2 regions of the Janthinobacterium pasteuri genome follow, and region 1 is predicted to be linked to the other one. Evidence: predicted binding sites of a transcription regulator. Region 1 holds the regulator's gene; the other holds the start of a gene.

Region 1 (7,232 bases):
TCTTGCCATACGCCTGGCACAAATCGTCGCGCAGCGGCCCCTCATCGGCGTCGCAAACGCGCACGCGCGCGCGAAACACGCCGTGCGTGGCAGCAAAGCCGGGCGCGTCGCAACTGCCACTCGCAGGCTGGCCGAGGCTGGCATCGCCGAACAGCAAGCGGTTGCGACAGGAAACGATGGCCAGTTGCGCCAGCGCAAACGGTGTCGCCGCCGCCACGCCTGCATGCAAGACCTTGCGGGGGAAGAAGACAGGGTGGGCAAAGAAATCGACGGGGCCGTCGGCGTCAGGCAGCCAGGCGCGCTGCAGCACCGTCTTGCGCACTTCGTCGATGACGCGATCACCTCCCGTCAAGGCATAGCGCACGATGTCGAGCATGCTGGTGCCGGCCCAGTTGAGAAAGTTGCCACTAAAACTATCACCGCCGCAGCCGTGCAGCGCATCGGCCGGTTTCAGCACGGAGAAGTAAGCGGTCGCTACGCGCAAGTCCGGCAGCATGGCGCCGTCCTTGCTGCGATACGGATAGCTATAGCACATGCGCGCATGGAAGTAACCAGCGTACTCGCGCTGCGGCGCATAGTCGCCGCCATGTGCAGCAGCGGCGGCCGCATGCGTGAGGGACAGGTTGAGCAGCAGATTCGGCGGCACGCGAGCACCGTGCAAGCCTGCGTCGGCCCGCGCCAGCGTCACCGTGGCAGGGGCGGCGACGGCGGGGCCGCACACCAGGCTGGCCAGGCAAGCCAGCAGCAGCAAGCAGACGGACGACAGCGCCCTCATGGCCCCGCTCCCGCCGCCTCTTTGCGATAATAACTTTGCAGCACGACTTGCGTGCTGTCCTGCGCGCCAAAACCCATGGCCGTGATGCGGTACACATAGCTTTCCGTGGCCAGGCCTCCAGCCACTGCCGTGGCCTGCGCGCCGGGTGGGTGGAACGGCAGCAGTTCGATCAGGTAGCGGGGCCGGCGCGACGGCAGGAAGCCCTGCCCCGTCTGCATGACGGCGCCCGTAAACTGGCCATACGGCACCGCGCGGCTGCTGCTTTCGGCACCATCCAGATCCATGCTCAGCCAGAGCGCCGGCTCATTCTGGGGTGCGGGCAGGCACAAGCCCAGTACGCCCCCTTCGCCGCAGCCGGCCACGAACCCGGCCGCACTGCCTGGTGCGAAGAGGCTGCTGCGTCCCGGCGCGCCGGGCAAGCCTTCGATATCGTTTTGCGCATCCACCAATGCCTCCTCCGCCGCCTGAAACGCGATTTGCCGGTCGCGCTCGCCGCGTGCCGCCTTTTCTCCCTGCAAGGCCATCTGCGCTGCCGATATGCCCAGCAGCAAGATGATCACCAGCAGGCACAGCACATATACCAGGGTGGCGCCACGCGGCCGCGCGCCAGGAGCGCAGCGGCCTGGGCAACAGCGGGCACCCGCGCCAGCCATCATGGCGCCCGCCTAGGCCGGCCCGTTGCGCAGCATGATGCTTGTCTGCACCAGCTGCCGCAGCCTGGAGCGCGTTGCTGCAGGCAAGGCAGCGCGCGCAATGCGCACGCCCGTGTCGCCGGCGCCGTGCGCCTCGGCATATGCCTTGCCGAACAGGTCGAACTGCGCCGGCCCCAGTTCCGCCATCTTGTCCGCCTGGCCCGCTTCGCCATGCAACAGCAGCGCCACGCGCACGCTGGCCACGCGCTTCCAGTGCGTGCGCCGGTAAAAATCGCGCTGACGCGCGGCAGCATCCGCGCCCGTCAGCACCAGCGCCGCATCGTCGGCGTCGAGCGCGCTGGCATTGACATACTGGTTCGCCACGCCGTCGGGCGGCGTATCCGTATCGAGGCCATACAGCACCTGGAAACCGTCGACGCCGCGGATGACGGCGTCCGCACCCCAGCCATTCGCACCACGGTATTTGCAGCGCAGCTCGCCTTCGCCATCGGCGCCCTGCGCCACATAAAAAATGCTCCAGCCCCGCTGCGCCTCCGTTTGTGCGGCGCCCACGCCGAAGCCGGCGCAATTGAGCACGGAACCGTCGCCGCCCTCTTCCTTGCCAGCGCCGTAATAGCGCAGGGCCAGCACATCGCTGCCATGCAGGGCGCCGGGCAGCGCGCCGCTGATGCCCTCGCTGTTCTTGCCCAGGCTGCGCGCATCGAGCCCGGCGACATTCGCGCTGTCGTCATCCGCATGGGCGACGGGCGCGGCGCTGCTATCCCAGTTCACATACGCCGTCTGGCGCACGGCGCGGGCAATGGTGTCGAGCGCATAACGGCCATTGTCGTCCAGCCGCGCATTGGCGGACTGGTCGCCATAGCTGCCGCTGGCCGCCAGCAGCACGGTGCTGGCGGCCAGCATCAGCAGCGCGCCCAGCGACAGGGCCACCAGCAATTCGACCAGGCTCATGCCCCGATGCCGGCGCCCGCGAACGTGCATGCCGTTCATGCGCCGCCTCCCCCCAGCTGGAATGCCAGCCTGGGCAGCGACTCGTTTGCCGCATTCACGGCGGGTGATCCATCGGGCAGACGGGCGCGCCAGCCCAGCTTGATAACGATGGGCGCGCCCTTGCCGCCGCTGCACGCCCAGTGCAAGCCTTGAGCGGCGGCGTCCCACGCGGGAGCATCGCGGCAGATTTGCAGACGCGCGCCAGGCAAGGCCGCATGCAGCCTGTGCTTCCATTCGGCGATGTCGAATTGCGCCAGTTCGGCCGCGCTGCAGGCGGCAGCGCCGAAACAGTCCGGAGCGCCGCCGACAGGCTCGGCGCCGTCCGCCGCCTCGTAGGCTACGTTCAGGTAGGGATTACCCGCATCGAGACCGCGCATGAGCACGCTGTTCGCGCGCATGCGTTCAGCCATGCCGGCGGCCAGTTGCACGCCCGTCGACAACAGTGCCGACTCATGGCGCGCGCGCAGGGAGCTCAGTTGCAGGATGCCGGCACCCAGCAGGCCCAGCGCCAACAGCAGCAGGGACACGAGCACCTCGACGAGGCTGCTGCCGCCCGCAGGAAACATCTCGCGACCGCCATTGCGCATGCGCTCCTCCCTTCCGCAGACAGAGTCGCAAGAACAGGCGGCCCAGGTACACGATAGGCGCGCGCAAAAAGCCGGGTCTGCGCTAGCGCAAACAGCACGGCGATAAAATGAAAAAAAAAGCGCCTGGATTGATCAGGCGGCTTGCCAGGCGAACGCTGGCGTGATGAACACGGGGCGCAGAACCGGCCCCATTTTCAATCAGGTGAACAAGAAGGTGAACGTCAGGGCTTGCTGCGCGCCTGCCCCACTTCGGCAATCGCATCCTGGAACTCGGCCAGGTCTTCGAAATTCTTGTACACGGAGGCGAAGCGGATGTAGGCGATCTTGTCCAGGCGCTTGAGTTCCTGCATGACCAGTTCGCCGATATAGCCGGAATCGACTTCGCGCAAACCGCTGGTCAGCAGTTTTTCCTGGATGGACGCAATGGCCGTATCCACGGAGGCGGCCGCGACGGGACGCTTGCGCAAGGCCAGCATCAAACTGCCGCGCAACTTATCCGCAGCGAACTCCGTCCGGCTGCCATTCTTTTTGACGACGGCCGGCATGATAAGTTCAATACGTTCGTAAGTGGTAAAACGCTTGTCGCATTTGCCGCAGCGGCGGCGGCGCCGAATGGCATCCCCTTCCTCCGATACGCGCGTATCGAGAACCTGGGTATCGCCGTGCTGGCAAAATGGACATTTCATGGGGCGAAGACAACTTTATAGTAGTTAATGACGGAAAATCGCCGCCCTTGTACAAAGGGCGCCCGAATCACTCCGGGCGCCCTGGGGCACGACTGGAATGTGTCAGACAGAATCTTACTCTGTATGACACATTCTGGACAAATAATTATGAGGCGTACACAGGGTGCGCGTCGGCCAGCACTTTCACGGCCGCTTTCACGCGCTCGATGGTGGCGGCGTCATGCGGATTGTCCAGCACGTCGGCGATCAGGTTGCCCACTTCTTCCGCTTGCGCTTCCTTGAAGCCGCGCGTCGTCATCGCCGGGCTGCCCAGGCGGATGCCCGAGGTAACGAAGGGTTTTTGCGGGTCGTTCGGGATGCCGTTCTTGTTGCAGGTGATATGCGCGGAACCGAGGATGGCTTCGGCTTCCTTGCCTGTCAGGTTCTTGGCGCGCAGGTCGACCAGCATGACGTGCGACTCGGTGCCGCCGGACACGATGCGCAGGCCGCGCTTGATCAGGGTTTTCGCCAGCACGTCGGCGTTCTTGATCACTTGCTTCTGGTATTCGACGAAGTCAGGGCTCAGCGCTTCCTTGAAGGCGACGGCCTTGCCGGCGATCACGTGCATCAGCGGGCCGCCCTGGATGCCAGGGAAGATGGCCGAGTTGATGGCTTTTTCGTGTTCAGCCTTCATCAGGATGATGCCGCCACGCGGGCCGCGCAACGATTTGTGCGTGGTCGAGGTGACGAAGTCGGCGAACGGCACCGGGTTCGGGTACAGGCCGGCGGCGATCAGGCCGGCGTAGTGGGCCATGTCGACCATGAAGTAGGCACCCACTTCCTTGGCGATCTTGCCGAAGCGTTCGAAGTCGATCTTTTTCGAGAAGGCCGACGCGCCGGCGATGATCAGTTTCGGCTTGCGTTCGCGCGCCAGGCGTTCCATCGCCTCGTAATCGATGTCTTCTTCCGCCGTCAAGCCGTACGACACCACGTCGAACCACTTGCCGGACATATTCAGTGGCATGCCGTGGGTCAGGTGACCGCCTTCGGCCAGCGACATACCCATGATCAGGTCGCCCGGTTTCAGCATGGCAAAGAACACGCCCTGGTTCGCCTGCGAGCCAGAGTTCGGCTGCACGTTCGCGCATTCGGCGCCGAAGAGTTTTTTCACGCGGTCGATGGCCAGTTGCTCGGCGATGTCGACGAATTCGCAGCCGCCGTAGTAGCGCTTGCCCGGATAGCCTTCGGCATACTTGTTCGTCAGCTGCGAACCTTGCGCTTCCATGACGGCTGGCGACGTATAGTTTTCCGACGCGATCAGCTCGATGTGATCGTGCTGGCGCACGTTTTCTTTTTGAATGACGGCGAACAATTCAGGATCGACGTTGGCGAGGGTGTGATCTTTTGCGAACATGTAAAAACTCCAAAGATAAGGGTGCTTGTACTGGCAGGTTGGATCGAATGAGGGGAGCCGGCGTTAAGTGAATAACAACATTGGACAGGCAGCCTCTTCGTGCTTTTCCATAGTGGCTACCCAGGCGAACGGCTGATGAAAAATCTCACGTTTCCCGGTGGGTGCCCACCTTTCGCCGGTTTGCCGATCGCCATTCAGGGAGATCGCCCGACTTTTCGCCAGTCACGTGAGACGTAATGGAAGTCAAATTGTAAGTTAAGTGCCCAAATTGAGCAAGGAATGCAACCGTACGGCTATAATCGCCGCGCGCCAACGCAGCCCGGGCACGACCACAGGCCGCCCCGGGGCAAGACTGCGGCTCTTAAGCTGAACTTAAACCTGGCCACGGCATGTAAGCGTATGTTACGAAGCTTGCCATTGTGCGCCCCGGATTTACAATGCTGCGGTGCAACTTATATGCAGCTTTTGCATGGCTTTCCAGCAAGCGCCCACAGTCACAAGAAGAAAAATCGCGTAAAATGTTGCTCAATCTCACTACTGGCGCAATAAACATGCCTTCAGTCTTTACCTGGAACGTACGTGTCTACTATGAAGACACCGACGCCGGCGGCATCGTCTATTACGCAAACTACCTGAAATTTTTCGAGCGCGCACGCACGGAATGGCTGCGCGCCATCGACGTGGGCCAGCAGGCATTGCTGGAGCAGCACGACGCGATGTTCGTTGTCAAAAGCGTCAACGCCGACTATCATGCGCCAGCCAGGCTCGATGACACGGTAAGATTAACCTTAAGCATAGAAAAGATGGGGCGCGCCTCCATCGTTTTCCTGCAACAAGCCTGGTGCGGCGAGCGCCTGCTGAACACGGCCCGCGTCAAGATCGGCTGCGTCGACTCGGCATTGCGCCCGCGCGCCGTGCCTGATGCAGTGGCGGCCCGCATGCGCGCCGCCTGAGCCCTACCCGCCACCCCCGGACAATTCACCCAACAGACTGCCAGCCAATGAACGTTACACAAGATCTTTCTTTCCTCGCGCTCATCACCAATGCCCATTTGATCGTGCAACTGATCATGGCCCTGCTGCTGCTGATTTCCCTGACCAGCTGGACGTACATTTTCCGCAAGATGTTTGCCGTGCGCCAGGCGCGCAAGCAAACCATCGAATTTGAACGCAGCTTCTGGGCCGGCGGCAACCTGCATGCCCTGCATCAAAGCGCCAGCGGCAACCGCGACCAGAGCGGCGCGCTGGCCCGTATTTTTGACGCCGGCATGGGTGAATTCATCAAAGGCAAGGCTTCCTACGGTTCGCGCGAAGCGCTGGACGTGGGCGCCGTGCTCGACGGCGCACGCCGCGCCATGCGCGCCGCCTTCCAGCGTGAAATGGACGTGCTCGAATCGCATCTGGCCTTCCTCGCTTCCGTCGGCTCCGTCTCGCCCTACATCGGCCTGCTGGGCACCGTCTGGGGCATCATGAACGCCTTCCGCGGCCTGGCCAACGTGCAGCAAGCCACCCTGGCCGCCGTCGCGCCCGGCATTGCCGAAGCGCTCATCGCCACCGCCATCGGCCTGTTCGCGGCAATTCCCGCCGTCGTCGCCTACAACCGTTTTTCGCATGACATCGACCGCCTGGCGATCCGCTTCGAGAGCTTCGTCGAGGAATTCTCCAACATCTTGCAGCGCCAGTCGCGCTAAGAGGGAGCAGCGTCCATGGGTTCCTCATTCAATAGCGGCGGCATGCGCGGCGGCCGTGGCCGCAAGTTCAAGTCCGAGATCAACGTCGTGCCGTACATCGACGTGATGCTGGTGCTGCTGATCATTTTCATGGTGATGCCATCGTCGAACAATCCCAGCGTGGTGAACCTGCCCAACGCAGAAAGATCGGCCAAACCGCCCGATGACTATATTCAGATCGTGCTGAAACCGAATGGTTCGCTGTCGATCGGCGTCATCGGCAAGGAACAGCTGTCGCCGGAAACGGAACCGAACCGCGACGCCCTGCTGCGCAAGCTGCGCGGCTTGCACGAGAGCAATCCCGACTATCCCGTAATGATCGCGGGCGACAAGGAAAGCAAGTACGACGATGTGATCCAGCTCATTTCGGAAGCGAAAAAGATGGGCATTACCCGCGTTGGCCTGGCCACCAAGTAAGC
Region 2 (7,232 bases), on a different contig from region 1:
CGTTCTTATCAGAATAACAGGATCTCGCGGCACGCCACGCTTGTCGACTGGAATAAGGAAACTGTGTATAAAACAACAGAAATTTCAGACTGTCCCGGAGAGAGTGAATTAATCCAGATCAATAAAACCGCAAATAGAAAATAAATCTTGCGTGCTGCTCTGGACGGCATGCGCACCCCTCGCCTACGCTGTTTTTTTATTTGAAAAACAAGAGGAACCCATGCAGACAGCGCGCTTGAATATTATCGGTATGGATCACGAAGGCTGCGCCGACAGGCTCACGGTCGCGCTCGAAGCCGTCACGGGCGTGGCCACCGTGTGTGTCTCGCTGGCGCGCCACGGCGCCACGGTGCAATTTGACGAACGGCTGGCCACGCAGGAGCGCCTGCTGGCGGCCGTCAACGACGCCGGCTTCATGGGCGAGTCCTCCGATGAGGAACAACTGCCGTCCTGCAGCGGCGCCTGCGGCCACTGCCGCTACTGAACGCCTGCTCCGCTCAGCCTTCCCGCGCGCACCGGTCGCGCAGATGCGCCAGCACGCGGCGCGGTCCAAGCGCCTGTAAATCGAACGGCGGCAGCTCGATGGCGTCGAGCGTATTCTTGAACAGCAGGCCCAGCTCCGTATCGCCTTCCAGGCTCAGGCGGCGGCTGAAGAACAGGGTGTCAGGATCTTCCTGGCGCCGCGCCAGCAGCATCAGGTCATGCACGCTGGCGGCGATGCACAGGTCCGGCACGTCCACATAACGCTCGGCCACGAACACCGTGCCCTGCCACTCGAAATCGAAGGCGATGCCCGCATCGAGCAAGCGCAGGCGCAGGCTACGCCCTTCCAGGCTGCGCCGCACATCGTCGGGCAATTGCGGCGCCAGCAGGCGGTTCAGGCCTTGCACGAATAGCCAGGAGGCGGGATACGGCGGCAGCTTGGACAGCAATTCGGCCAGCGGCTCGGGCAGCCGGTACGACATGGCGGGCTTGCTCATCGCGGGCTTGGCCGGGATGGGCAATCTTTCCAGTTGATCTTGCATGGTGCTTCCTTTCGATGCGTTCAATGAGCGGCGTGCTGTTCCATGCCGGGCTGGCCGTGCCAGTAGCCGTCGCAGGCGCCGGCCGGCTGGCAGGCCGCCAGCTGGGCCTGAGCGCCCACGCCGCTGACCTGGCCGCGGCGGGCGCGGTCGAAGATGGCGATGACTTGATCCGTATGCATGGCCTGCGGGCTGATGCGCGCCACCGTCACGCCCATGTCGCGCATGGCGTCGAGTTCGCGCACCAGGTTGTAGACCAGCGCCGACTGCGTCTGCGTGCCATTCAGAACGAGGAACGACACTTCGTCACGCGTGCGCAGCAGCAGGCCGTCCGGCTCTTCCAGGCAGCTATAGCCGCAATCGTCCTTCGGCAGGTTACGGTTACGCGCCGTGAAACAGCGCGCGGAAAACGCCAGCGGCATGCGGCCATAGGCGAACACTTCCGTCTCCAGCCCTGCCGGTTTCTGGCACTGCATTTCGGCCAGCGCCGCCTGCCCCATTTCCAGCGGCATCACCCAGCGCCGCGCGCCGAGGCGTGCCAGCAATTGCAGGCTGGGGCCATTGAACAGGTTCAGGTGGGGGCCGGCGACAAAGGACGCGCCCTTTTCCATGCAGTGCACGGCGCCCATGTCGTTGGCCTCGACGCCGTAGCGGCCATTGCCGGTGATGCGGCGCAGGGTCGCCAGTTCGGCCCCCGCCTCGATCAGCGCCTGCGTCGACAGCACCACTTCCTTGCCGGCAGCGGCCAGCATGTCGGCGATATCGAGCCAGTCGGCCAGGCGCAGCTCATGCCGGCGCGAGCAGACGGTTTCGCCCAGATACACGATCTCGACGGCGCTGCCGGCGATCTGCTGGTAAAACTCGAAGACCGTGGCGCGCGGCCAGTAGTACAGCAAAGGACCCAAAGAAAGTTTTAGCATACCTTTTCCAGTATTTTTAAGTGACAAAACCGTAGCGAGCGGCTTGCGGCGAGGCCGAGAAGCGCAGCTGTGCTGGAGCACAGCGAGCATCGCAGGCCGCGCCCCGGGCCGCGCAGTAGGTTTTGCTATTTCCAGGAGCGGTGGTAGGCACCTAAAGTGTGCTGCTGGCCCTCGGCCAGCTTGTCCATGGCCGCCATCCAGCCCGGCTTGACGGCGTAGCGCGGATTGCCTTCGCGGCAGGCGTCGATCGCTTCGCGCCACACGCGCGTGACTTGGGCCACGTAGGCGGGACTGCGCTGGCGTCCTTCGATTTTCACGGCACGCACGCCCATGGCGATCAGTTGCGGCAGCAGCGCCAGGGTGTTCAGGCTGGCCGGCTCCTCGATCGCGTAATACTCTTCGTCATTGACTTCGAAACGCCCCTTGCACAGGGTGGGATAGCTGGCATTCTCACCGGGCGCATAGCGGTCGATCAGCACGCCGTTCAGGCGCGATTCCAGACCATTCGGCGTTTCCAGCCAGCGCACGGATTTCGCCGGTGAGCACACGCCGTGCGTATTCGGTGCCTCGCCCGTCGCATACGACGACAGCGCGCAGCGCCCTTCGACCATCACGCACAGGCTGCCAAAGCCGAACACTTCGATCTCCACCTCCGTCTTGCTGATCAATTGCTCCACCTGCGCCATCGACAGCACGCGCGGCAGCACGGCGCGGGCGATGCCGAAGTGCTCGTGATAGAAGTTAATGGCTTCATAATTCGTGGCCGAGCCCTGCACAGACAAATGTAGGCGCAGCTGCGGCTGGTGCTGGGCCGCGTAAGCCATCAGGCCCGGATCGGCGACGATCATGGCATCGATGCCCGCGGCGGCGGCGCGGTCGATGGCGCTGCGCCACACGGCCCAGTTGTGCGGCTGCGGATAAGTATTCAGCGCCAGCAGCACCTTGCGTCCGTACTGGTGGGCATAGCGCACGCCCTCGGCGATGGCCTTCTCGTCAAAATTGAGGCCGGCGAAATTGCGCGCATTGGTGGCGTCGCGAAAGCCCAGGTAAACGGTATCGGCACCATTGTCGACGGCCGCTTTCAAGGCAGGCAGGCTGCCGGCGGGGCAGACCAGTTCCAGCGGTCCGGCCACGCGGGTGGCGGTAGTTGATTCAAGCATCATGATGTTCACAGTCCTGTATCGGCTCAAGGTGCAAACTATAGCCCCGCCGATACGGCCCAGTCGTTGACGCAGGTGAAGGAATGCATGCATGGCTGGCGCACCTTCAACTTGCTTGACCTGGCTGTAAAATGCCCATCTTTCCTCCTGTTTCAGTGCCCGCCATGACCCGCAAACCGCTGCTGATTTTCCTGTTGACCCTGTTCCTCACCGCGCTGCAAGTGCAGTGGGCCGGCCCGACCGATGGCTATGATGCAGGGACCCTCTCCGTGCTGTCGCCGGAAGTACTGGGCGCCTATCCGGGCGTGCTACTGCTGTTCCTGCTGGCCGTGTTCGCGCGCCGTCAAATGCCGCTGCTGCGTCAGGCCGCCATCTGCACGGGCCTGCTGGCCATCTACTGGCTGCTGGCGAACTACGCCACCTTCGATGCGCGCGTGGCCAGCTGGAGCACCTATACGCCGCTGGAAATCTGGGCCCACGTGCTGCCCGCCTCCGTCGCCAGCATCGCCGCCTGTGGCGCCGCATTCTTTTGCGCGAGCTGGCTGATCCTGCGCGAAACGCGCTGGAACAAAACCGGCTGAGGTGGTTTTTTCACCTGGATCAAGGATACGCGAATCGCTGGCACGCCGCCTTTGACTACACTACATTTAGTAGATAACCTTCATAAAAACACCGCATGTTGTGTTTATTGGAGGTTTCATGACGACGAATGCAGTTTCCCCCACACGCGGCCAGGTCGATGTCGCCGCGTCCATCAATGAATACCTGGAACGGCGCGACTGGCGCGTGAACGCCAACGCCAACCAGGGGTATTCCCTGGGTGGCCTGATCCTCAATGTCTCGGGCAAGGTCATCGCCAATTACTGGCTGGACCAGGTGTATCCGCCGGAAGTGGGCGCGGCGCACCGCGAAGCGGCGCTGCACATCCACGACCTCGACATGCTGGCAGGCTATTGCGCCGGCTGGTCGCTGCGCACCCTGCTGCATGAAGGCTTGAATGGTGTGCCGGGCAAGATCGAATCGGGCCCGCCGAAACACATGTCGAGCGCCATCGGCCAGATCGTCAATTTCCTCGGCACCCTGCAAAACGAGTGGGCCGGCGCGCAGGCGTTCAGCTCCTTCGACACCTACATGGCACCCTACATCCGCAAGGACAGCCTGCGCTACGAAGACGTGCGCCAGACCATGCAGGAGCTGATTTTCAACCTCAACGTGCCATCGCGCTGGGGCACGCAGACGCCGTTTACCAACCTCACCTTCGACTGGGTCTGCCCGGACGACCTGCGCGAGCAGATCCCCGTCATCGCCGGCCAGGAGATGGACTTCAGCTATGGCGAGCTGCAGGCGGAGATGGATATGATCAACCGCGCCTACATCGAGATCATGATGGCGGGCGACGCCAAGGGCCGCGTCTTCACCTTCCCCATCCCCACCTATAACATCACCGAAGATTTCGACTGGCATAGCGAAAATGCCGAATGCCTGTTCGAGATGACAGCCCGCTACGGCCTGCCCTACTTCCAGAATTTCATCAATTCGGAACTCAAGCCGAACATGATCCGCTCCATGTGCTGCCGATTGCAACTGGACTTGCGTGAACTGCTGAAACGGGGCAATGGCCTGTTCGGTTCCGCCGAGCAGACGGGTTCCCTGGGCGTGGTGACCATCAACTGCGCGCGCCTGGGCCACCTGTGGCGCGGCGACGAGACAGCGCTGCTGGCCGACCTGGACCGCCTGCTGGAACTGGGCAAAATCAGCCTGGAAATCAAGCGCCGCACCATCGAGCAACTGATGCAACAAGGCTTGTTCCCCTACACGAAGCGCTACCTGGGCACCCTGCGCAATCACTTTTCCACCCTGGGGGTGAACGGCATCAATGAAATGATCCGCAATTTCAGCGGCGACACTTATGACATCACGGCGCCGGAAGGCCATGCGCTGGCGATCCGCCTGCTCGACCACGTGCGCGCCCGCATGGTGGCATTCCAGGAAGAGACGGGCCATATGTACAACCTGGAAGCGACACCGGCCGAGGGCACCACCTACCGCTTCGCCCGCGAAGACCGCAAGCGCTATCCGGCCATCCTGCAGGCGGGCACGCCGGACAACCCGTATTACACAAACTCGTCGCAGCTGCCCGTGGGTCACACGGACGACCCGTTTGAGGCTTTGGCCCTGCAGGACGCGCTGCAGCGAAAATACACAGGCGGCACAGTGCTGCACCTGTACATGACGGAAGCACTGTCGGACGCCAACGCCTGCCGCGAACTGGTGAAACGCGCGCTGAGCCGCTTCTCGCTGCCCTACATCACGGTCACGCCCACGTTTTCCATTTGCCCGCGACACGGCTACCTGGCCGGCAAACACGAATTCTGTCCCACCTGCGACGCGGAACTGATCGCGCGCAAGCAAGCCCACCCTGTTCCATCACTTGAGGAAACGCCATGAATGCACGTCCCGACTTCACCCCCGCCATCACCCTGCTCGACACCGAACGCCAGCGCTGCGAAATCTGGACGCGCGTGATGGGCTACCACCGCCCCGTCGCCTCGTTCAACATCGGCAAGCAGGGCGAATTCCACGAACGCCAGTATTTTACGCAAGCGAGCGCCCGGGTTGGCCAGCCCTCCTGCCATGGCAGCTGAACTGAAAGTGGGCGGCCTGACGCCCTTTTCCGCCACCGACTATCCGGGCAAGCTGGCGGCCGTGGTCTTCGTGCAGGGCTGCCCCTGGCGTTGCGGCTATTGCCACAATCCCCATCTGCAGCCGCGCACGCCCGATGGCGCCATGCCCTGGCAGGACGTCTTGACCTGGCTGCGCCGTCGCATGGGCCTGGTCGACGCCGTCGTCTTCAGCGGCGGCGAAGCGTGCATGGACCCGGCCCTGGAACGCGCCATGCTGGATGTCAAGGCGCTGGGTTTCGGCATCGGCCTGCACACGGCCTGCATCTATCCGCAGCGCCTGCAGGAGGTGCTGCCTCTGGTCGATTGGGTGGGCTTCGATATCAAGGCGCCGTTTGCGGACTATCGTCTTGTGACCCGCGTGGCCGGCAGCGGCGATCCCGCGCGCGCCTGCCTGGACGCCATCCTCGCCAGCGGCGTGGCTTACGAATGCCGCACCACCGCCCACCCGGACCTGCTGCCCGATGCACAGCTGCTTGCCCTGGCCACCACCCTGGCCGCAAAGGGCGTCGACAACTACGTGCTGCAGCAGTTCCGGGCCGAAGGGTGCCTTGACGCGGCGCTGGCTGGCCGCCCCCTGCACGGCTATCCGGCGGCGCGCACTGTGGCGCAAATCGGCGCCATGTTTCCCCGTTTTACGTTCCGTCATCATGGCAGTTGAGCCGACAAGCACATAATTTCGCAAAGGCCCGCAAAATTACCCTTTCTGCAACGCTGAAATGACTTGCGTGCTGTAATGTATCAACTGTGCTGCGCACCGCGCGCAGCCCGCCAGATTCCTCACACAGCATTACAGATAAGCGTCATCCATGAACGATTTCACCGCAGTCAGCCCAGGCACCCCTTCCACCCACGCCGACATCCTGTACGGCCCGCCGCGACCGGATCTGCTGCGCGAGGAAGTGCTGGCCGACCTGCTGGAGGCGACAGCCCGCCGCTGCCCCGGACAGATCGCCCTGATCGACGGCGAACGCCGCATCAGCTACGCCGAACTGGATGCCCAGGCGGGCCTGGCGGCGTCGCGCCTGGTGGCGGCCGGCGTCAAGCCCGGCGACATCGTGGGCCTGTGGCTGCCGCGCGGCGCCCCTCTGCTGCTGATGCAGGCGGCCATCGCCAAGGCGGGCGCCGCCTGGCTGCCCGTCGATGAAGACACGCCCGTGGAACGCCTGCAAGTATGCCTCGATGACGCCAATGGCGCTGGCGTCGTCAGCTGCACGCAGTTCGCGCCGCGCCTGTTTGATGCTGGCATCAAGCGCCCCGTGTGGACGGCGGAAAGCCTGCTGGCCCCCGCCGCGCCGGGCGAACACTTGCCCACGCGCGGCGCCGTCCTGCCCGGACACCCGGCCTATGTGATCTACACCTCCGGCTCCACAGGCAAACCCAAGGGCATATTGATCAATCAGCGCAGCATCTGCCACTTCCTGCGCAGCGAAAACGCCGTGCTGGAAG

Evidence for each region. Region 1 encodes NrdR, which represses ribonucleotide reductase genes. Its sites were predicted from a motif close to CACNANATNTNGTG; they were not measured.
Region 2: the regulator NrdR is predicted to act here: its motif matches at 3,742-3,755, upstream of ACQ4WN_RS15875 (ribonucleoside triphosphate reductase).

What each region holds. Positions count from the first base shown of each region.
Region 1 is NZ_JBNYXS010000022.1:12,001-19,232, reverse strand. It holds gene ACQ4WN_RS20175 (pilus assembly protein) at 1-775, opposite strand, end outside; gene ACQ4WN_RS20170 (pilus assembly PilX family protein) at 772-1,431, opposite strand; gene ACQ4WN_RS20165 (PilW family protein) at 1,441-2,418, opposite strand; gene pilV (type IV pilus modification protein PilV) at 2,415-3,005, opposite strand; gene nrdR (transcriptional regulator NrdR) at 3,227-3,691, opposite strand; gene glyA (serine hydroxymethyltransferase) at 3,837-5,084, opposite strand; ZMP/ZTP riboswitch at 5,196-5,320, opposite strand; gene ybgC (tol-pal system-associated acyl-CoA thioesterase) at 5,636-6,037, shown strand; gene tolQ (protein TolQ) at 6,085-6,774, shown strand; gene ACQ4WN_RS20135 (ExbD/TolR family protein) at 6,790-7,230, shown strand.
Region 2 is NZ_JBNYXS010000015.1:1,844-9,075, forward strand. It holds gene ACQ4WN_RS15850 (heavy-metal-associated domain-containing protein) at 221-484, shown strand; gene ubiT (ubiquinone anaerobic biosynthesis accessory factor UbiT) at 498-1,025, opposite strand; gene ubiV (ubiquinone anaerobic biosynthesis protein UbiV) at 1,046-1,942, opposite strand; gene ubiU (ubiquinone anaerobic biosynthesis protein UbiU) at 2,068-3,105, opposite strand; gene ACQ4WN_RS15870 (hypothetical protein) at 3,267-3,683, shown strand; gene ACQ4WN_RS15875 (ribonucleoside triphosphate reductase) at 3,802-5,550, shown strand; gene nrdD (anaerobic ribonucleoside-triphosphate reductase) at 5,547-5,747, shown strand; gene ACQ4WN_RS15885 (anaerobic ribonucleoside-triphosphate reductase activating protein) at 5,737-6,444, shown strand; gene ACQ4WN_RS15890 (Pls/PosA family non-ribosomal peptide synthetase) at 6,593-7,232, shown strand, end outside.